DNA from 2 places in the Paraburkholderia sp. CNPSo 3076 genome. Region 2 is predicted to be linked to the other one. Evidence: riboswitches for the same ligand, from Rfam matches in the RefSeq annotation. Region 2 holds a riboswitch; the other holds the start of a gene.
What was found. A riboswitch is a leader RNA that binds a small molecule or an ion and turns the genes downstream of it on or off. The one in region 2 is predicted to bind ZMP and ZTP.
Positions count from the first base shown of each region.

Region 1: linked by a shared signal. The riboswitch ahead of M3A49_RS38140 (hypothetical protein) and the one ahead of glyA (serine hydroxymethyltransferase) in region 2 are both predicted to bind ZMP and ZTP.

Region 1 is NZ_JAPMAL010000050.1:24,032-34,758, reverse strand. It holds gene M3A49_RS38155 (VOC family protein) at 99-527, opposite strand; gene M3A49_RS38150 (hypothetical protein) at 865-1,104, shown strand; gene M3A49_RS38145 (hypothetical protein) at 1,204-2,163, shown strand; gene M3A49_RS38140 (hypothetical protein) at 2,506-2,817, opposite strand; ZMP/ZTP riboswitch at 3,064-3,146, opposite strand; gene M3A49_RS38135 (DUF4406 domain-containing protein) at 3,328-3,735, opposite strand; gene M3A49_RS38130 (NUDIX domain-containing protein) at 3,732-4,331, opposite strand; gene M3A49_RS38125 (DeoR/GlpR family DNA-binding transcription regulator) at 4,362-5,180, shown strand; gene M3A49_RS38120 (peptidyl-alpha-hydroxyglycine alpha-amidating lyase family protein) at 5,202-6,338, opposite strand; gene M3A49_RS38115 (helix-turn-helix domain-containing protein) at 6,611-7,588, shown strand; gene M3A49_RS38110 (hypothetical protein) at 7,749-8,048, shown strand; gene M3A49_RS38105 (hypothetical protein) at 8,082-8,318, shown strand; gene M3A49_RS38100 (methyl-accepting chemotaxis protein) at 8,371-9,918, opposite strand; partial or broken gene M3A49_RS38095 (citrate/2-methylcitrate synthase) at 10,104-10,636, opposite strand; gene M3A49_RS38090 (hypothetical protein) at 10,697-10,727, shown strand, end outside.
Region 2 is NZ_JAPMAL010000019.1:237,229-247,955, forward strand. It holds gene M3A49_RS23205 (hypothetical protein) at 1-9, opposite strand, end outside; gene M3A49_RS23210 (GspH/FimT family pseudopilin) at 6-542, opposite strand; gene nrdR (transcriptional regulator NrdR) at 699-1,181, opposite strand; gene glyA (serine hydroxymethyltransferase) at 1,197-2,444, opposite strand; ZMP/ZTP riboswitch at 2,605-2,742, opposite strand; gene ydfG (bifunctional NADP-dependent 3-hydroxy acid dehydrogenase/3-hydroxypropionate dehydrogenase YdfG) at 2,940-3,686, shown strand; gene ybgC (tol-pal system-associated acyl-CoA thioesterase) at 3,755-4,249, shown strand; gene tolQ (protein TolQ) at 4,404-5,081, shown strand; gene tolR (protein TolR) at 5,106-5,552, shown strand; gene tolA (cell envelope integrity protein TolA) at 5,549-6,547, shown strand; gene tolB (Tol-Pal system beta propeller repeat protein TolB) at 6,684-7,976, shown strand; gene pal (peptidoglycan-associated lipoprotein Pal) at 7,995-8,501, shown strand; gene ybgF (tol-pal system protein YbgF) at 8,525-9,274, shown strand; tRNA gene M3A49_RS23265 (tRNA-Lys) at 9,451-9,526, shown strand; gene M3A49_RS23270 (BspC domain-containing protein) at 9,689-10,135, shown strand; gene M3A49_RS23275 (YceI family protein) at 10,240-10,727, opposite strand, start outside.

The sequences.
Region 1 (10,727 bases), on a different contig from region 2:
GGCCTGTTCTCAGCACTTCATCAGCCATTCACCTGGGGGAAGCGAGTGCTTCTCGGCGGCCAAACCAGTCGCACGCGGGACTGCCACAGCGACCGCCATCATTTCTCTTGCCGCATTGATGGCGTAAAGGTGATTCCTACCAGTAATCCTTCTGGCCCGATGAAGCGACTGACGGTCTGGCCCCACGGCTCATTCCGGTTGCTGACCAGCATCCGATACCCTCGTGACTCAAGTTCTGCCGTAGCCGCTTCGACGTTGTCGACATCAAACTCAATCCAGGCTTGCGGGATCGGTACGTCACGAGGCCACGAATCCGTGCCGAAGCACGACTGAGCGGCCTGGGAGAGCGGCCACAAGGCGAAAGTGTTTGCGCCTTGCAGACTCTCCGTATGGAGGTAGCCACCTTTCTCTTCCTTGAAGGGAATACCGAAGGCCCGACTGTAGAGTTCGCGGCTTGCCTGGGCTTCAATGACAATCGGGCCGAAGCCTGCGACGAACAAGGCCGTGGCTTTTGGGATCTTTTCCATGGTTTCTCCTTTGCCGCGAATGAGCGGCGCCATGAGGAACAAACATGTCCCCCGCGCCCGTCGAACTGATGTGGCGGCCGGCATTCAGGTAGCGCGGAGCATGGATGAGTGTAGGCTTGTTTCAAGTGGCCGACAGGCGTCCCCACGCGGCAGCGAACGGCGATCGGGTTGGTTCGGTAGCGCTCGCGGCATCGACTGTGTGTGTGTCACGTCACAGCGTACTGCTGACGCTCGATTGTCCCTTTCCGACTTTGGTTGAGCTGCCGTAGATGGCCGAGAGCACTAGTTCGATGAAGATTCTGCTGAGCTGACGTTGGCGATGTGCAAGGAGCTACCCATGCACCGCGCCCACAAGTTCGTTTTGATTGAAAGTGCACCACTGCAACCCAATATTTTGCGCAGGCGATCTCGATCTGTATGGGGCCGCCACTCGATCCACGATCCATCACGTTTTCTGCGTGGTTGTCGCAATTTCGCCCATGGCTTCCTGAAACCATTGCATCGGCAAAGTCTCCAGGCGTCCTGCACGGAAGCGAACCGCAAGGAACGGGTGATGCATGTCGGAGTACCGGAGTGAATAAGAGTCTTTATCAACCGCCGGGAAGGCATGATTCATGCGCATACCGGGGAGGACAGGCACTCGTGGATGGGAGCCACCGAACGCATCAGGATTCTTATGCCCCGTCTTCCCGAACCGGAGATTAGTCGGTCTCACCGATGCTCAGTCACCGAGCGGCTACGCGGGACGGTGTGCATCCTCGTTCTCGCCGTATGCTACCCGTTAACTCTCGGGCGGGCGGCTGAACCGGTCGATAATGCGACCAGCTTGCGCGCCACCTACGAGAGCCTGAAACCGCAACTCGACCAAAATGCGTTTCATCGGAGGCTGTACCTCGATTCCCGCGAGTCCTCATCCACGGTCGCAGGCGAAATCTACGCGGTGATGGATTACCCGTTCGCGACTGTCAGTCGCATCCTCAATGATCCGTCGCACGGCCCAAAGAACTGGTGCAACGTATTGATCCTGCATCCCAACGTGAAGTACTGCCATGTCTCCGCGAGCAGCAGCGGAGACACGCTGACCGTCAACATCAGCGAGGATCAGGTGCCCGAAGAGAAGCTCGCTTCCACTTATCGCCTGCAATTCGAATACGATCCGGCGACGACCGGCCCGGGATATTTCCGGATAAAGCTCCACGCCGGGAGCGGACCGCTGGACACCCGCGATTATCAGATCGTTCTGGAAGCGGTGTCCCTCGGAAGTGGTCGCACGTTCCTGCACTTGACCTATGCATACAGCTACGGCGTATTCGGGAGGCTCGCCATGAAGGGCTATCTGGCAACTTTCGGTCGCGGCAAGGTCGGATTCACCAATATCGCGGGTCCGTCCGCGCCAGAGCCGAAATACGCCGATGGGGTGCGCGGCCTCGTCGAACGCAATACCATGCGTTACTACCTGGCTATCGATGCCTTTATCGGCGAACCGGTCAGCCTGCCCGACACGCGGCTGGAGCAACGCCTGAACAACTGGTTCAGCGCCAGCGAGCAATATCCACGGCAACTGCACGAAATCGACCGGAAGCATTACGTCGAAATGAAACAGGCGGAGTACCGGCGCTTGCAGGCAAGCCAGTAGGTCGTGGTGCGTGGACATTCGTTCACTGCCCGGTCATGAGGCGGCAAGATCGCCCGTACCGGTCGCGCCCGGTGGGACGTAGTCGTTCGTAGTCGGCGGCTGCCGTCTTGGTGCACAAGCCGCAATGCCGGTTGCGCTGGATTTGGCTGTTGTTACGCTTCGTTACCGGCGAGGCGTTCGCCTGGGGGGCTATACGCACAGTGTTCGACCGCAGCTATTGGAGCGCAACGGCCGCCTGAAGGCCCCGTCCCATTGATTGGCCAACGGCACAAATTGGCCGTCCGGTGCCCGATGCGGCAGTCCGTCTGCGTACCGGAGTGATCGGACGAGGACGTTTGTCAATCAAGGAGCCGGACGCACAAATTCGAGCCCAAAACTCACGTTATAGAGAAGGAATCGGCCTTCGGGTGTCGTGACGAGGCCAGTGATTTTCTCCCGCTGAAAGTCGTCTATACGCAAATCATCGTCGACGCCAAGGCTAACGGTCAAAGCTCCGTCTTCCTCGACTATGGCCTTGTGGTCATAGTTCACAACCGCCCCGAAACAAGTAATCGCACCTCCATCCACAACTAGCTCTGAAGGCGGATCATCTGCACCTTTCCAGCGACCCTGCATTTGCGGTGGCAGCGGCACATCGCGTCTAAATCGATTCACTTACCTCCCATCCACGAGTCCGGTGAAAGGGATTGTCGACGATCTGCGCGGCAATGTCGAAGGACCGGTCCTGTGCGACAGCATGTCCGATGCAATGAGCCGTAGCCGACCCCCAAGCGGTCGCTCGAGCCACCTCGAAGCGGACCAAAGGTCGGGAGAGCCGGTGAGCGCGGTTCACACGGCGGAGAAGGCAGGCATAAAACGGAGCTGTGGGCGTTGATCATTGGAGGTCTCCAGTACGGACGATCACGATGCCCAGGCGAACGGCGGCACTACGTCTACGCTCCCCGATGGTGCTCCATCCGTTCTCGCCAGTCACGTAGATGCCAAAACTTACCGCACCCTCGGGAATCGCCGCCGATTCAGTCCGACACAACGGGCGCCGCTACTGGAGAGCCGACGGGCGTGGCAGTCCGGTCGCGGCCACCGGTCGTACGCTTCCTGCGTTGCCGCGGTTTGCAGGTGATGGTGGGTTCGCGGGGTGTGCAGCATTGCCGCGATAAGCGGCGATTATCGCGGCACGCCGCGCGATTCATCAGCAACAGATTCCCCGAATATGACGTCAGGCAACTCGTCGATCCTGCGATAAACGGGTCTGCCGAGGCTGCGGGCCAATTCCACGTCGCCATCGGCCCCCTTCGATTCGCCTGGAATGCGCAAAACAGCGTCGCACCGTTCTATGAGTCTGCGCGCTGCGGGGTAGAGAAAATGCTCGCTGATTTCGTCGCCAATACGTTCAGAGCCGGCGGCGCGAGCGAGCGGCAGCGATACCCATTCGCCGATCATCGGCATGTGGCCGCGCTCGTAAACCGCGAGCGCAGCACGTTCCAGCCGACGCAGATTTTCGGCGATACGCACAGCATCACCATCGGTGCCGCCCCGGTACGGACCAGCGATCAGGATCAGTTGTGGTTTCACTTTGCGTGTCCTTCGGAGAGCCGACGGAGTGCGGCGTGCTGCAATAGCATAATCGTCTTGCCGTCCACGATCTCGCCGCGCTCGATCATCCTTAGCGCCTCGCCAAGCGGCACTTCGACCACTTCCAGATCCTCGCCTTCCTCCTCGACTCCGCCGCCCGCGCCGGGCCGCTCGGCGGGGTCGTATTCGCCCAGGTAGAAATACAGCTTCTCGGTCACGGAGCCGGGGCTCATGTACGCCTCGAACACCTTGCGCAGGTTGCGCACGCGGTAGCCCGTTTCTTCCTCGACTTCGGCGCGAATGCGCTCGTCGGGCGCGGCGTCGTCGAGCAGGCCGCCCGGGGCCTCGATCATCATGCCGTCATGTCCGTTGACGAACGTCGGCATGCGAAATTGCCGCGTGAGCACGACGTTGCCGCTGCGCGGGTCGTGCAGCAGGATGGTCGCGCCGTTGCCGCGATCGTAGGTTTCGCGGCTCTGGCGCTGCCACGCGCCATTGCTGCGCAGGAAGTCGAAGGTCACCTTGCGTAGCACATACCAGTCGTCGGACAGCACGGTGGTTTCGATCATTCGCACGCGCTCTTTCGTTGCAGTCATCTCGTTCCCCTTGGTCGGCATTCGACATTCATGGTATCGTGCAGTTTCGTGCAAAATCAAGAAAATTCGTGCAAACCGGTTCGTGCCATTCTCATGCTCACAGATCAACGAAAGAAAGCGATACTCGCGGCGCTCAAGCGCGACGGCCAGGTGCTCGCCGGCGAACTGAGCGCGCAATTCGGCGTTTCCGAGGACACGGTGCGGCGCGACCTGCGCGAACTGGCGGCCGAAGGCCTGTTGCAGCGCGTGCACGGCGGCGCGCTGCCGGCTTCGCCGGCGGTGGCGCCCATTGCCGAGCGGCGCGGCATGGAGGTGGCGGCCAAGCGGCGCATTGCGCAAAAGGCCGCGGACATGATCGCGCCGGGGCAGGTGGCGATCGTCGATGGCGGGACGACTTCGGCGCTCCTGGTCGAGTGCCTGCCGCCCAATCTGCAGGCGACCATCGTCACGCATAGCCCCGGCGTCGCGGTGGCGCTCGCGGAGCATCCCGCCATCGAGGTCGTGCTGATCGGCGGGAAGCTCTACAAGCATTCGGTGGTCACGGTGGGCGCGGCAGCCGTGGAGGCGATCGCGCACATCCATGCGGACGTGTACTTCATGGGCGTGACGGGCGTGCACGTACAAGCCGGGCTCAGCACCGGGGATTTCGAGGAATCCTATGTAAAGCGCGCACTGGCCTCGCGCGCGGCCGAAACGGTCGTATTGGCGTCGGCCGCGAAGCTCAACGCGGCGTCGCCGTACTGCATCGGTCCGATCGGCATGGCGCAGACCATCGTCGTCGAGCGTTCGACGGATGCGAAGCTGATCGAGCCGATCGAGGCGGCCGGCGTGACGGTGGTGCGCGCTTGAGTGCGTGAGCGCGCCGTCGTGCTAGGCGTGCAGCACCAGCTTCTGCACGCGCCAGTTCAGCAGTTCGGCGACGAACAGCACGTTTTTCGCGGGACACGCCATTTCGTGGATCCAGCCGAACTGCTTCAACTGCTTGCCTGATTCGCCCAATACGCCGAGTAACTCGCCGTCGAGACTCAACTTGTAGATGCGCCCCGGGTAAGCGTCGGAGCTGTACAGCACCTGATCGGGCCCGGGCGAGATGCAGATCGCCCACGGCGAGCCCGGCGCGAGCGTGCCCGCGGCGATCGTCGCTTCGTCCGGCACGTTGCCGATGGCGGGCCGCGCGCCGGTCGGCACGGGAACGTCGATCGTGAATTGCCGCAGGAACTTGCCATTCGTATCGAAGACCTGAATACGCCGGTTGCTTCGGTCTGCGACATAAATGCGGTCCTGCGCATCGACTGCAATGCTGTGCGGCGTATGGAACTGTCCGGGCCCCGTGCCGCGATCGCCCCATGACTTGAGCCAGTTGCCGTCCTTGTCCACCTTCGCCACGCGCGAGTTGATATAGCCGTCGCTGATGTAGGTGTTGCCGGCGGCGTCCCAGGCGACGTCGGTGACCTGGCGAAAGCGTCCGGGCTCGGCCGGCAAGGGCGGGTTCGGATGCTTGAGCGGCGCCGTCTCTTCGTCGGACGCTTCCTGCCTGCGGCCAAACACCATCGCCACGCGGCCTTCCGGCGTGAACTTGATCACCATGTCCGAGCCCTTGTCCGTCACCCAGATGTTGTCCTGGCGGTCGATCTTCACGGTGTGGGCAAACGACCACGCGTAGAGGTTATGGCCGATCTCTCTGGCGAAACGTCCATCGGCCGAAAATTCGAGCAATTGCGCGGCGGCGGCGCCGTAAGCCGGCCCCGTGGTATTGCCGCGCGAGAGCACGAAAATATGTCCGTGCGAATTCACCGCGACGCCGGAGCATTCGCCGAAATACCTATCCAGCGGCAGCTGCACCGGATTGGGAATGGAATCGTAAGCGATGGACGGAACCGTCTGCGTCTGGCCGAAAGCCGGCGCGGCCGCGAGCGCTGCGGTTGCCGCGAGGAACTGGCGACGCGTGAACGCACCCTGTAACAGGCCGCCGCAGCATGGGCAGCCGATGGAATGAAGCGGGCTCATCGAACCTTCCTCCTCTTCGTCGAAGACGGCGGCGGGCGTTGTGCATTGCAACCCTTTCGGCGCATGAAACGGGGCACCCGTCCTGCGCGTAGCAAGGCGCATTCCCCGTAGCCAATATTCCTTGATGCGCGCACCCTAAAGAATTTGCGCGCGCAACCGATAGCGCAGTAGTCGAGTGGAGGATATCCATCACGTAGTCATTTCGCATACCAAGGTGGCCTATGAGCCCAACGCCCAATTCCCTGCCTCATTCCGCGTTCGATACCAGCGTCTTGTCTCGCGACCAGCAGTTTTCCGCGTGGCGCGAGGCGGTGAGCGTCATCTTCGACACGCAGACCGCCGAATCGCGCGACGCGGGATTCCGCACCAGCGTGAGCGGCTACCTGTTCGGCGACGTGGTGCTGGGCTCGATACGCACGGGCGCGCAGCGCTACGACCGCTCGAACGCGAAGATCGGGCGCGACGGCCACGACCAATATGTTCTGCAGTTCTATCTAGGCGGCCATTGCCGGGCGCGCGACGGGGGGCCGGAAGCGTGTACGCAACCGGGCGACATGTTCATCGTGGACGCGGCCCAACCGCTCGCGACCGAAACCACACAAAGCGAATTCCTCAATCTGGCGGTGCCGCGGCGCTTGCTCGCCCCTCTGCTGACGGCGCCCGACCAGCAGAGCATGCGCGTGATAAGCGGCGCCGATCCGACGGTCGCGCTGCTGCGTGAGCATCTGGGCGCGCTTTACCGGCACGCCCCGCAGATGACGCTCACCCACGCCCAGGCCGTCATGCCCGCAACGCTTCAGCTCGCGGCCAGCGCGCTCAACGCGAGCGTGAGCCCGGAGCACATGCCGGCCGTTCAGCAATGCGGATTCGTATCGATCTGCCGCTATGTGGAGAAGCGCCTGAGCGACCCACAACTGAACGCGGAATTCGTAGCGCGAGCATTCGGCATGTCGCGTGCCACGCTGTACCGCCTTTTCGAGCAGGAGGGCGGTTTCGCGACTTATGTGCGCGAGCGCCGCTTGCGGCGCTGCCGTGAGATGCTCGCCGACCCGGCGCGACGCGGTATATCGATTGCCGACATTGCCGCCGCGCACGGCTTCACCGATGCCGCGAATTTCACGCGCGCGTTTCGCCGCTCGATTGGCCTCTCGCCGCGGGCGGTACGCATGCTGGCGCTCAACGGCGATACCGAGCTGGCGAAAGAATCCGGGGCGGACGACTGGCGCTACTGGATGGCCTTGATGCGTTGAGCATGAAACGCGCGGATCGTTCAAGCCGCGTGTGAGACAAAACAACAAGTATTTGAGACATAGCGACAGATTTGGACCCAGGTACTGCCGATTCATTGCCGCGTCATGCGCCGCCTGCAAAGATGCAGACGCCTGCGAGATCCAGGCAAACGGGGGAAACATGAAAAAGGCCCACAAAAGGCCGCGTCAAGGCGGCCTGTACTACTACGAAGCGGCGTATTCGCTCGAACTCGCGCGCGGCGCGTCGCATATTTCCAGCATGCTTTCGACGGCGACACAGGAAAGCGCCGTGCACGAAGTCATGCACGAATTCATCGCGACGCGCGGCAGGGCCGAGCTGGACGTGTTTTGCTGGCTGCTGGCCGAGCGGCTGGAAAAGCGTGGCTGCGCTGTGGCTGCCATGCAAGCCCGGGACTTCGACGGGTCCCGCCGGATGCGGGAGCTGGCCTGCGCAAGCTGAGCTGAAAACGGCTCAACACACGAATACGCCCGTATGGGCAAGCGAAAGCTGCGTCAGTCGTCTGAGCAGAATACAGCTGATTCGAAGTACGAACGAGGTGCGCTCGTTTCCGACGTGAACACGCCGAAAGACCCATCGCGCTCGGCGGACCTGCTTTCGATGCTCGAACCGCTGATCGAAAACGCCGACGCCACGCGCGACACCGCTGCATGGCAGCGGGCGCTTTCAAAGATCCACGCGACGACCGTGCTGAACGACGCATTGAATTGAGGCGGCCGGTTCGCCGGCAGCGCCTCAATCCCTTCTGGCGGCTGTCCTGCGCTCAGTGCGCGAGCCTGAACGCTCCAACGGCATCGCGCAGCGAGTCGGCCTGCTCGCTGAGCGCCATGGCGGCCGCGGCCGCTTCTTCCACGAGCGCTGCGTTCTGCTGCGAGACCTGGTCCATCTGCGAGACCGCGAGATTCACCTGCTCGATGCCGTCGCGCTGCTCTTCGGACGCGTTCGCGATCTCGTGCATGATGGTCGTCACGCGGCCAATGGACTCGCCAATCTCGTTCATCGTCTCGCCGGCCGAGCGCACATAGTCCGAGCCCGTCGAAACGTGCTCGACCGATTCCGCGATCAGCGTCTTGATCTCTTTGGCGGCCGCCGCCGAACGCTGCGCAAGCGAGCGCACCTCGCTCGCGACCACGGCGAATCCGCGGCCCTGTTCGCCCGCGCGCGCGGCTTCCACCGCCGCATTGAGCGCGAGGATATTGGTCTGGAACGCGATGCCTTCGATGATGCCGGTGATATCGGCGATCTTCTGCGAGCTGCCGTCGATGCGCTCCATCGTCTGCACCGCGTTGCTCACGACCTGCGAGCCGCGATCGGCGACTTCCTGCGCGCTGTTGGCGAGCGTTTGCGCGGTGCGCGCGTTTTCGGCATTCTGCTTGACCGTGGCGGTGAGCTGCTCCATGCTCGCGGCGGTTTCCTGCAGCGAGGCCGCCTGTTCTTCGGTGCGCTGCGACAGGTCGTCGTTGCCGGCGGCAATCTGGCGCGTCGCCGTGGAAATGGACTCGGAGCTGTGACTGACCTTGCGCACCGTCTGGGCGAGCGCGTCCTGCATGGCCTTGAGGCTCGCCACGAGGCGGCCCATTTCGTCGCTGGAACGCGTTTCGAGGTTCGCGGTCAGGTCGCCGTCCGCAATGCGCTGGAGCGCACCCTGAACGTTCTCGAGAGGCGCTGCGATCGCGCGGTGCAGTCCCGCGGCGCACACGCCCGCCACCGCGAGGCCGAGCACGATCAGCGCGATGCTGCCGGCTCGCAGCCACGAATAGCGGTCCTGTGCGCGGTCGAACGCCTGTTCCCCATGCGCCTTCTGCCATGCTTCGAGCGCGGTCGAGGCCTTGGTGAGCGCGACCGAGAGCGGCGGAATGCGCTTCATCGCAATGTCGTCCTGACCCTGGCGGTCGCCTTGCTTGATCGCGGCCATGAGCGGCTGGATGCCTTGCTCCAGCATGCCGGTGAGGGCGGCCTGAACGCCGTCGGCGAGCGCCTGCTCTTCGGGAGCGTGCGGCAGCGAGCGGTAGACCTCCCAGGCCTTGTTCGAGGTGTCGAGATAGTTCTGCGCCTTGTCGAGCAACGGCTGAACATCGGGCGCGTCGGGATGCAGGAGGATGCGGTCGAGCGTCGTGCGCGCGATGGTCAGATTCAGGTTCGCCTTGCCGATGTTGATGGCGGCGACCAGTTGGTTCGAGTAGGCATAGCCGAGCGCCGTATTGGTGCGCGACATGCCTGCAAGGCCGGAAACGCCGGCTGCCACGATCAGCAAGGCCAGTACGCCGACCGCGATGCGCAGGCGAACAGAGATAGAGAGTCGTGCAAACACGAAGTTGGCTCCAGAACGCGAGGGGCTAGGTAGCAGAAAAACGATCGTGCTTCGCGCGTGAGACGGCAAAGCACTGAACATGTTTACGGCTCTGGCCGAAGGAACTGAAGGTCGGCGGTAAAGCCCGCTGGAACCGTTGCGCAATGGTGGTTTTCCCCAGTCAATTGGGGAGAATTGTGCGCGCCTCAGCGCGCCACGGACTTGAAGAGGCGGTTCTTTTCGAGTGTCGCCGCGTCGGGCGTTTTGGTGTTGTTTTCCGTGCTTGCGGGGCGCCGGCGTCTTCGAGCGCGGGTCCGGTGTAGCGGCCGCGCGGGCGGATCACCTTGCCCACCCTGAGCTGTTCGATGCAATGCGCGAGCAGCCCCACGCTGCGCGCCGTGGCGAACAGTGCGAACGAGGCGTCGCGCGGCAGCTTCCGTTGCGCAGCGAGGGTGGCGAGCGCCACGTCGATATTCGGTTTGAGGCCGGTGAGCGCCACGACCTTCTCGATGAAGGAGGCGAGTTCTGCGGGCGGGTCCAGCACTTCCAGCAAGGCGGCCGCGCGCGGATCGCCGTCGGGATAGAGGTGGTGCCCGAATCCGGGAATAGGAATGGCCGACTGCAAATGATGGGCGACGACGTGCTCCGCGCCGAGCCGGCCCACGTCGTCGAACACCGCGCGCACGCGGCCCGAGGCGTCGCCGTGCAGCGGGCCTGAGAGCGTGGCGAGGCCGCCAAGCTGAAATACCGTCGTCGCGCCCTTTCCGAACGAAAGGATGCCATCAGGGATCTGGCCGACGTGCTTGAATTCATAAGAAACGAAGCCAAGG
Region 2 (10,727 bases):
CCGGCTCATGACGCCCCCGTGCATGCGCCGTCGCTGATGCGTGCCCGGCCCCCCTGCGCGATGCGTATGCAGCGACGCCAGCCCGCGCCGCGTTGTGCCGCCGACGTGGCCCGCGGGGCAATCTCGAAGTTGCGCAAGCTGCCGATGGCCTGCCCCGCCGGCGGCGAAAACGTGATGGCAGTGAGCCCCGACGCCACGGAAATCGTGTCGAGCGCCGGCTGGGTGCGCAACGGGATAGAGGCTCCGGCGCGCTCGATCATGACGGCCCAGCCGCAGGACCAGTCGGCAATACCGGACGGACACGCTTTGGCGGCCTCGAGGCAATGGCGCGCGGCGTCGACGCGGCAAACGGTGACGCGCGACTTGCGCCGGATTGCCTCGTTGCGTGCGTAGGCGAGCGTGCCGAGCATGGCGTTGGCGCGCGCGTCGACCTGATCGCGCACGCGCCATGCGATGAAAACGGGCGTGGAAACCGTTGCGCAAATCGCCAGCAGGACGATGACGACCATCGTCTCAATGAGCGTGAATCCTCCGGACTTCATGAGCAATCCTTAGTTCGAGCGGATTGCCATCAATCTACGGACGAAAGCGAAACGAAACAATTAGCCGAACGGCTAGCTGGTGCGCGCAACGTCGGCTCGCGAGAATGCAAGCGTTACGACAGCGGCCTGGCAGGGGGAAGAAAAATGCGAATGCGCTCAGCGCTTTTTCGCGGGGTTGTTGGCAGCACCCGCGCGGCGGAATTCCTCGATCACGTCTTCGAATTCGGAGACGTCCTCGAAGCGTCGGTACACCGAAGCAAACCGTACGAACGCGACCTTGTCGAGTTCGCGCAATTCGCCCATGACGAGCTCGCCAAGGCGCTCGCTGCGCACTTCGCGCTCGCCGCTGCCGAGCAGTTGATACTCGATACGGGCAACCGCCGCGTCGATCGCATCGGCCGCAACCGGGCGCTTGCGCAGCGCCAGTTGCATGCTCGCCATGATCTTGCGGCGGTCGAATTCCGTGCGGCTGCCATCCTTCTTGACGATCGAAGGCATCGCCAGCTCGACCCGCTCGTACGTCGTGAAACGCTTGTCGCAGGCCGGGCAGCGGCGGCGGCGCCGGATCGCGGCGCCGTCTTCGGACACACGCGAGTCGACGACCTGCGTGTCTTCGTGCCGGCAAAAAGGGCAGCGCATGGATTATCGCGTGGCTTAGCGGTAAACCGGGAAACGCTTCGTCAGCTCGGCGACCTGCGCCTTCACGCGCTCGATCGTCGCGGCGTCTTCCGGATTGTCGAGCACATCGGCAATCAGGTTGCCCACCTGCTCGGCTTCCTTCACGCCAAAGCCGCGCGTCGTCATGGCCGGCGAACCGAGACGGATACCGCTCGTCACGAACGGCTTTTCCGGATCGTTCGGGATCGCGTTCTTGTTGACCGTGATGTGCGCGGTGCCGAGCACGGCTTCCGCCGCCTTGCCAGTGATGTTCTTGGCGCGCAGGTCCACCAGCATCACGTGGCTTTCCGTGCGGCCCGAAACGATGCGCAGACCGCGCTTGACCAGCGTCTCCGCCAGCACGCGCGCGTTGTCGACCACTTGCTGCTGGTAGGTCTTGAATTCCGGCGAGAGCGCTTCCTTGAACGCCACGGCCTTGCCGGCAATGACGTGCATGAGCGGACCGCCCTGGATGCCCGGGAAGATGGCCGAGTTGATCTGCTTCTCGAACTCCGCCTTCATCAGGATCACGCCGCCGCGCGGGCCGCGCAGGCTCTTGTGCGTGGTCGTGGTGACGAAATCGGCGTGCGGCACCGGGTTCGGGTAGACGCCCGCGGCGATGAGGCCCGCGTAGTGCGCCATGTCGACCATGAAGTATGCGCCGACCGCCTTGGCAACCTTGGCGATGCGCTCGAAGTCGATACGCAGCGCGAATGCCGACGCACCGGCGATGATCAGCTTCGGCTTGGTCTCGTGTGCGCGCTTTTCGAGCGCTTCGTAGTCGATGTCTTCCTTGGCGTCGAGGCCATAACTCACGACGTTGAACCACTTGCCGCTCATGTTCAGCGCCATGCCGTGCGTGAGGTGGCCGCCTTCGGCGAGGCTCATGCCCATGATGGTGTCGCCCGGCTTGAGCACGGCGAAGAACACGCCCTGGTTGGCCTGCGAGCCCGAGTTCGGCTGAACGTTCGCGGCTTCGGCGCCGAACAGCTGCTTCACGCGGTCGATCGCGAGCTGCTCAACGATATCCACGTTTTCGCAGCCGCCGTAATAGCGCTTACCGGGGTAGCCTTCGGCGTACTTGTTGGTGAGCTGCGAACCCTGCGCGGCCATGACTGCGGGCGACGTGTAGTTTTCCGACGCGATGAGCTCGATGTGCTCTTCCTGGCGGCGGTTCTCGAGTTCGATCGCCTTGAAGAGTTCGGGATCGACGTTGGCGATGGTGCTTTCGGCTCTGTCAAACATACGGATTCCGTTAAGTGTGTTCAGGTTGACCGGGTCTCGCGCGGAACGCGTAGCGGGTACGCGGCGCTGCTGGCGAAGAGGCCAGCCATGACGTGGCGGAAGGAGGCGCCGCACACGCGAGGCAGGACAGCCACGGCAGCGCTAACGAAAGCGCGCGAAATCAGGCTGCCCAGGCGAACGGCAAAACGGCACCCTGCGCTTCACGGTGGGTCGTTCCACCTTGGGTCCCCAATAACGAACGCATTGCTACCGCCAATGCCGCCAATCCGGAACCCTATCGCCAGTCACGCAGGGATTGAGCGCGTTAGTGTATTGGAACGGCGGGGAATAGGCAACCGCCCGCCCCCAGTGCGCTCGGGCGCCCCGCGGCCTGTGGCGCGCCGGGCGGCGCCTCCGGCCATGCGGCCCGCGCGTGTACTGTCCCTTTCTTGCCGCAATGCGGCATTGCAAGTAGGCTCTTCCCTTTTCTCGCCTTCTACCGACCAGAGAGCCACCATGATCGTTTTCGTCACCGGCGCGTCCGCAGGATTCGGCGCCGCCATCGCCCGCGCCTTCGTGAAGGGCGGCCATCGCGTCGTCGCCACCGCTCGCCGCAAGGACCGCCTCGACGCCCTCGCCGCCGAACTCGGCGACGCCCTCCTGCCCTTCGAGCTCGACGTGCGCGACCGCGCGGCGGTGGAAGCCGCGCCCGGCGCGCTGCCGTCCGGGTTCGCAGGCATCGATGTGCTGGTCAACAACGCCGGCCTCGCGCTCGGCGTGGAGCCGGCACAAAGGGCGGACCTCGACGAATGGGAAACCATGATCGACACCAACTGCACGGGCCTCGTGCAGGTGACTCACGCGTTTTTGCCCGGCATGGTCGAGCGCAACCGCGGCCACATCTTCAATCTCGGTTCGGTGGCAGGCCGCTGGCCGTACGCGGGCGGCAACGTCTACGGCGCGACCAAGGCGTTCGTGCGTCAGTTCAGCCTGAACCTGCGTGCCGACCTCGCAGGCACGGCACTGCGCGTGACCGACATCGAGCCCGGTCTGTGCGGCGGCACCGAGTTCTCGAACGTGCGCTTTCGCGGCGACGACAGCAAGGCGGCCAATGTCTACAAGGACGTGCAGCCGCTCACGGCCGAGGACATCGCCGACTCGATCTACTGGATCGCCACGCGCCCCGCGCACGTCAACATCAACACGATCGAACTGATGCCCGTTGCCCAGACATTCGCCGGCACCAGCGTCCACCGCGGCTAAAATTACCTTACAAATTTAATACTTACGTCAGTCGTACGAAAGACGTAGGGGCCTCGCGTTCCGGTAGAATGCGCGGCATGGAAAATTCCACCAGCAAGCCGGACGCGGTGTCGTCACCGGCCGGGCGCGGCTTTACGTGGCCGGTGCGCGTCTACTACGAGGACACCGACGCCGGTGGCATCGTGTTTTACGCGAATTACCTGAAGTTCTTCGAACGCGCGCGCACCGAATGGCTGCGCGCGTGCGGCGTCGATCAGCGTCGGCTCGCCGAGGAAACGGGCGTGCTCTTCGTCGTGCGCAGTACCGCGCTCGACTACCGTTCGCCCGCGCGCCTCGACGATGTCGTCACTACCCTAAGCCGTGTCGAGAAGCTGGGCCGCGCCTCGGTCGACTTCATGCAGGAAGCGTGGCGCGAGAACACGCTGCTCGCCACGGGCACCATTCGTGTCGCCTGCGTCGACAGCACGACCATGCGCCCCGCAGCGATTCCGGCCCCCGTTCATGAAGCCTTGCAACGTGGACCACAGAAAGACCTGTACGCCGTGTCAACGGCAGTGCAGTAGTTACCGTTGATACGACGCCAGTGAACTCGCGCCGGTCAATGCAGGACCAAGCAGGGTTCGGCCGCGACGGCGCGAAAGCTTCCCAACCGCCTACAGGAAGCCTCGCGTTGTCTTGCAGCCGCTCGCCCCTTTCGGGACGTCACAACGAACCTATATGAACACTACACAAGATCTGTCGATCATTTCTCTCGTTCTTAATGCGAGCATACTGGCACAGGCGGTGATGGGGCTTCTTCTGCTCATGTCGCTGATTTCCTGGACTTTTATCTTCCGCAAGTGGTTTGCGATCCGCCGGGCGCGGTCCCAGACAGAGCGCTTCGAACGCGACTTCTGGTCAGGCGGCGACCTGCAGGCGCTCTACCAGAGCGCAGCCAACAACCGCCACACGATCGGCGCGCTCGAGCGTATCTTTGAGTCGGGCATGCGCGAATTCCTGAAGGCGAAAGAGAAGCGCCTGAACGATCCGAGCCTCGTGCTCGACGGCGCCCGCCGCGCGATGCGCGCCGCCTTCCAGCGCGAAATGGATGCGCTCGAGGCGAACCTCTCGTTCCTCGCTTCGGTCGGCTCGGTGAGCCCGTACATCGGTCTTTTCGGTACGGTCTGGGGGATCATGAACGCGTTCCGCGGTCTCGCGAACGTGCAGCAGGCCACGCTCGCGAACGTCGCGCCCGGCATCGCCGAAGCGCTGACGGCGACCGCGATCGGTCTGTTCGCCGCCATTCCGGCGGTGGTCGCGTACAACAGCTACGCGCACGACATCGACCGTCTGGCGATCCGCTTCGAAACCTTCATCGAAGAGTTTTCGAACATCCTGCAGCGTCAGGCCCACTAATCTTCACGAGGCAAGGAGTCGAAGATGGGAGGCTCAAACCGTTCGAGCATGCGAGGCAGCCGCTCGCGCCGTGCGATGGCCGACATCAACGTCGTGCCGTACATCGACGTGATGCTGGTGTTGCTCGTAATCTTCATGGTGACCGCGCCGCTCGTGGCGCCGTCCATCGTCAATCTGCCGACCGTCGGCGGCGCGTCGCAGCAGCAGCAGGTGCCGCCCGTCGTGGTCAATATTCGCCCCGACGGCAATCTGAGCGTACGCTACAAGGATGACTCCGGCGCCACGCAGCAGGAAACCATGACGCGCGCCGATCTCAACGGCTTCGTCGCCGATCGCGAGCAGAGCCATCCCGACCAGCCCGTCGTGATCGCCGCCGACAAGTCCGTCAAATACGAGACGGTGATGAACGTGATGTCCGACCTGAAGTCGCATGGCGTCAAACGTGTCGGACTGCTCGTCAAATCGCAATGATCCGCAAGAACGATTCGTATCCGCTGCAGCCTCCGCGCGAGCGTGGCACGGGACGTGCTATCGCCCTCGCGGTGCTCATGCACGTGCTGCTCGGTCTGTTCCTCTATCACGGCATCCACTGGCAGAACAGCACGCCGGCGGGTGAAGAAGCGGAACTGTGGACTGAGGTGCCGGACCTGTCGACACCGAAGCCGCTGCCGCCGCCCGCGCCCGTCGCCCCTGCCCCGCCGCCGCCGCAAACCGAGGAAGCCGACATTGCGCTGCAACAGCAAAAGCGTAAGCAGCAGGAAGCGCAGCGCGAAGCGCAACTGGCCGAGCAGCAGCGTCTGAAAGCCCAGCAGGAAGCCGAAGCGAAGCGTCAGCAACTCGTGGCCCAGCAGGCTGCACAGCTTGCGGCTCAGCAGAAGGCGGAAAAGCTCAAGCAGCAGCAGCAACAGCAGCAAGCCGCGGCAGAAAAGCAAAAGCAGCAGCAACAGCAGCAGGACGCGCTCAAGAAGCAGCAGCAGGAAGAAGAGCAGCAGAAGCAGGCGAAGCTCGACGCGCAGAAGAAGGCCGACGCCGAGAAGGCCGCCAAGGCGAAGGCGCAGGCTGACGCCCAGGCGAAGAAGCTCGACTCGGAACGCCGCGCCCGCATCGCGCAGATGCAAGGCTCGATGGGCGGCGGCGAAGGCACGAGCGGCAACGGTCTTGCAAAGAGCGGCACGGGTAGCGGCTCGGGCGGCAACGCGACGTCGCCGGGCTATGCGGAGAAAGTGCAGCGGCGCGTGCGGCCGAACATCATCTGGTCCGGCGAGACGTCAGGACTGGAGACAGTTGTAGCGGTGCGCTGCTCGCCGACGGGCACTCTGCTTTCGGCGCAGATACAGCGTAGCAGCGGCAACTCGTCGTGGGACGACGCCGCGCTACGAGCCGTCCAACGATCGGATCCGATGCCGCTCGATACGAATGGCAAGGCGCCGCCGAACTTTTTGATCACCTTGCGCCCGGCAGGTTAATGGCGAGCGCAAGGCGCAGAAAGGTTGAGGAAAGCCGCCGCGCAACAGTGGCTAAAAAGGAACGATTCGAACGTTTTCGGGTCAGTCTGCTGTTGCGCGTTATGACAAAATTGCTTTTTTCAGGAAATATCACAGCATGACATTGATGACGAAGCTTGGCCTGCGAACCCTCGTCGCGTCCTGCCTGATCACGGCGGGCGGAGTGGCGAACGCACAACTCAACGTCCTCGTCACCGGCGTGGGCTCCACCCAGTTCCCCATCGCCACGGCTAACTTTGCCGGTGAAGCGAATTCGCCCGAGCAGGTCGCGGCCATCGTGCGCGCCGACCTGCAACGCAGCGGGAAATTCACCAATATCGACGCCGGCAACGCACCGATCTCGGAAAACGACTCCGTCGACCTCGGCAGCTGGAAGGCCAAGGGCGCCAATGCGTTCGTTGCGGGCAGCGTGAACAAGCTCGCCAACGGCCAGTACGAAGTACGCTTCAAGCTCTACGACACCGTGAAGGGCGAAAGCCTCGGCGGCCTCGTGCTCACGAGCCCGGCAAGCGGCCTGCGCATGAGCGCGCACAAGGTTGCGGACTACATCTATCAGAAGCTGCTCGGCGATCGCGGTGTGTTCGCCACGCGTCTTTCGTACGTGATCAAGACGGGCGGCCGCTTCCAGCTGCAGGTTTCGGACTCCGATGGACAAGACGCGCACATCGCGCTCTCGAGCCCCGAGCCGATCATCTCGCCGGCCTGGTCGCCCGACGGCACCAAGGTCGCTTACGTATCTTTCGAAAAGAAGAAGCCGATCGTCTACGTGCATGACCTGCCTACGGGTCGCCGCGTGATCATTTCGGACCAGAAGGGCAACAATTCGGCACCGGCCTGGTCTCCCGACAGCCGCACGCTCGCAGTAGCACTGTCGCGCACGGGCAACACGCAGATCTTCGCCGTCAATGCCGACGGCTCCGGCCTGCACCGCCTCACGCAAGGCACGACGATCGACACCGAACCCAACTACTCTCCTGACGGACGCTGGATTTATTTCACGAGCGACCGCGGCGGCCAGCCTCAGATTTACAAGATGCCGGCCCAGGGCGAAAGCACCGGAACGGCACAGCGTGTGACGTTCACCGGCAACTACAATACGAGCCCGAAGGTCAGCCCGGACGGCAAGCAACTGGCGTACATCTCACGCACGGGCGGCGGATTTAAGCTGTACATTCAAGATCTGCAGTCCGGTGTCGCCACGGCGCTCACTGACACGACACATGACGAATCGCCCAGCTTCGCGGCGAACGGTCAGTACATTCTTTACGCCACACAGGTGAACGGCCGTGGCGTGCTGGCTGCTGTATCGACCGACGGTCGTACGCGGCAAATCCTGTCCGTTCAGGGCGGCAGCGTACGCGAGCCGTCCTGGGGTCCTTTTATGCAATAACACTTCAGGAGAGCAAAAATGATGTCGAAGAAAGTACGCCTGGCCTTGGCCGTTTTGATGATCGGTGCGCTGGCAGCGTGCAAGTCGGGTGTCAAGGAAACGAACCCGAACGCCGGCGCGATGAACACCCAGCCGAACCCGAACGCGGTCGCCCAGGTGAACGTCGATGAGCTGAACAACCCGAACAGCCCGCTCGCCAAGCGCAGCGTGTACTTCGATTTCGACAGCTACGCCGTCAAGGACGACTACCAGTCGCTGCTGCAAGCTCACGCACAGTACCTCAAGACGCACCCGGAACGTCACGTCCTGATCCAGGGCAACACCGACGAGCGCGGCACGAGCGAATACAACCTGGCGCTGGGTCAAAAGCGTGCCGAAGCGGTCCGTCGCGCCCTCTCGCTGATGGGCGTGCCTGATTCGCAAATGGAAGCCGTCAGCCTCGGTAAGGAAAAGCCGGTCGCAACGGGCCACGACGAAGCATCGTGGGCACAGAACCGCCGTGCTGACCTCGTGTATCAACAGTAATTGAGCATTGCATGAAGGGGCGTATGTCGCACCGTTTCTCCCCGCTGCGCGCAGCCGCAGCCGCCTGCGTGGCTGGCGTCGCCTTCGCGGCGCTGCCGGCCCACGCGGGTATCTTCGATGACGATCAGGCGCGCCAGGCGATTCTCGACCTGCGCGCGAAAACGGACAGCCTGTCCAGCCAGCTGTCCGCCGCTCAACGCACGATCCTTGACCAGTCCAACCACCTCGACCAGCTCAACCAGCAGGTCGCGACGTTGCGCGGACAGAACGAGGATATGGCGAACCAGTTGGCGACCCTGCAGAAGCAACAGAAGGACTACTACACGGATCTCGACACGCGACTCAAGAAGTTCGAGCCGCAGCAGGAGACCGTAGACGGCATGCAAGGCACGGTTCAGCCGGGTGAGATGGACGCGTTCAACGCCGCTTCGCAGCAGTTCCGCAACGGCGACTTCAAGAACGCGGCGGCATCGTTCCGTAGCTTCATCGCGAAGTTCCCGCAGAGTCCTTACCAGCCGACCGCGCAGTACTGGCTCGGCAACGCGCTCTATGCGCTGAAGGACTACAAGGGGTCGACCGCGACGTGGCAGAACGTCGTCAACAAATACCCGCAGCATCCGCGCGCCCCCGAGGCGCTGCTGGCCATTGCGAACAATCAGATCGAGCAGGGGCAAAAGGCTGCGGCCAAACGCACGCTCGAGCAGGTCGTTTCGCAATACGGCAATTCGGATGTCGCCCAGACGGCGCAGAGCAAGCTTGCACAGCTCAAATAAGCGCTGCTGGCTGGTTTTGGCGTGACGTGGCGCTGGTGTAATGCCAATGCCGCGAAATGCGCCTCTCGCATACAGGGAAGGCCCGGGGCACGGCGTGCTCCGGGCGTTTCCATCGGTTTTATGACGGCAAAGGTTGACGCGTTGGCCATGCGCCGCTATAATCCCGCTTCTCTTTTGGGTCGTTAGCTCAGCTGGTAGAGCAGCGGACTTTTAATCCGTTGGTCACAGGTTCGAATCCCGTACGGCCTACCAAAGCATCAAACAAAAAGCCCAGTCTTCGGACTGGGCTTTTTGCTTTGCAGCGTACGGCGCAAGCTCAAGCGACTTGAGACACTCGGCGCGCGAGCATGCGTCCAGCATGTATACTCCCTCCTCCCCCCGCTGTCCCATCCCCGCTGCACAGGCCACGTCATCATGAAGTTCACGACCCTTGCCTGCGCCCTGCTCGCGCTTTTCTGGCTCAGTCTGCGCGTTCAGGCGCAAATCCAACCGCAACCCGAAGACTACGCATACCTGCGCCGCATTCGCGTGCCGGACGCCGTCGTCAATTGCGTTGCCGCGCTCGACCAGTGGGTGCACAAGGCGCAGCGCTACGATTCGCTGCTCGTGCCCGATCGGCGCGCGCTCTCGGCGACGATCGAGCAACCCGCGCCCGTCAACGCCACGCCCATGCCCGCCGCAAGCGAGGCGCTTACGCCTGTCCCGTCCATCGACACGCTGATCCACCTGCACGCCTTCGCCAAGGTCCGCGGCAAGTACGCCTGGGTTCCCGTGAAGGCCACGTGCGGTATCTGGCATTCGCACGTCGTCGATGTCGCGCTGTCGCCGCGCGGCACGCACGCAACGTCGCCGATCCACTGACGACATTTCGTTGTCCTTATCGCAGCCGGCAACAAAAAAACCCGCGCGCCAGACAGCGTACGGGTTTCGCATCGAGCGACGCGCGGCTCATGCCGCGCGCAAACTCAGTCTGCCTTGACGCCTTCGACCTGGATCTGCAGCGTCGTAGCCGTCTTGAAGCCATACGACTGGCCCCAGTTCACGCCGTAGTCCGCACGGTCGAATTGCGCCGAGGCGTCCGCGCCGCACACTTCACGCTTGAGCATCGGGTTCTGGAAACACTTGAACGAGTCGATCTTCAGGTTCAGCGGCTTGGTCACGCCATGCAGCGTGAACGTGCCGATCACTTCCACGGGCTTGTCGCCGTCGAAGCGGATCGACGTGCCCTTGTAGGTGGCCGTCGGGTACTTCGCGGTGTCGAGGAATTCGGCCGAGCTCACGTGCTTGTCGAGCTTCGCGTTGCCGGTATCGATCGACGATGCGTCGATCGTCACGTCCACCGTGCCCGTCTTCGCCTCGCGGTCGAGCGTGACCGTGCCCGCGCTCTTCGTGAACTTGCCGCGCCACACCGATACGCCGCCGAAGTGATCGGCTTCGAAGCTCGGATACGTGT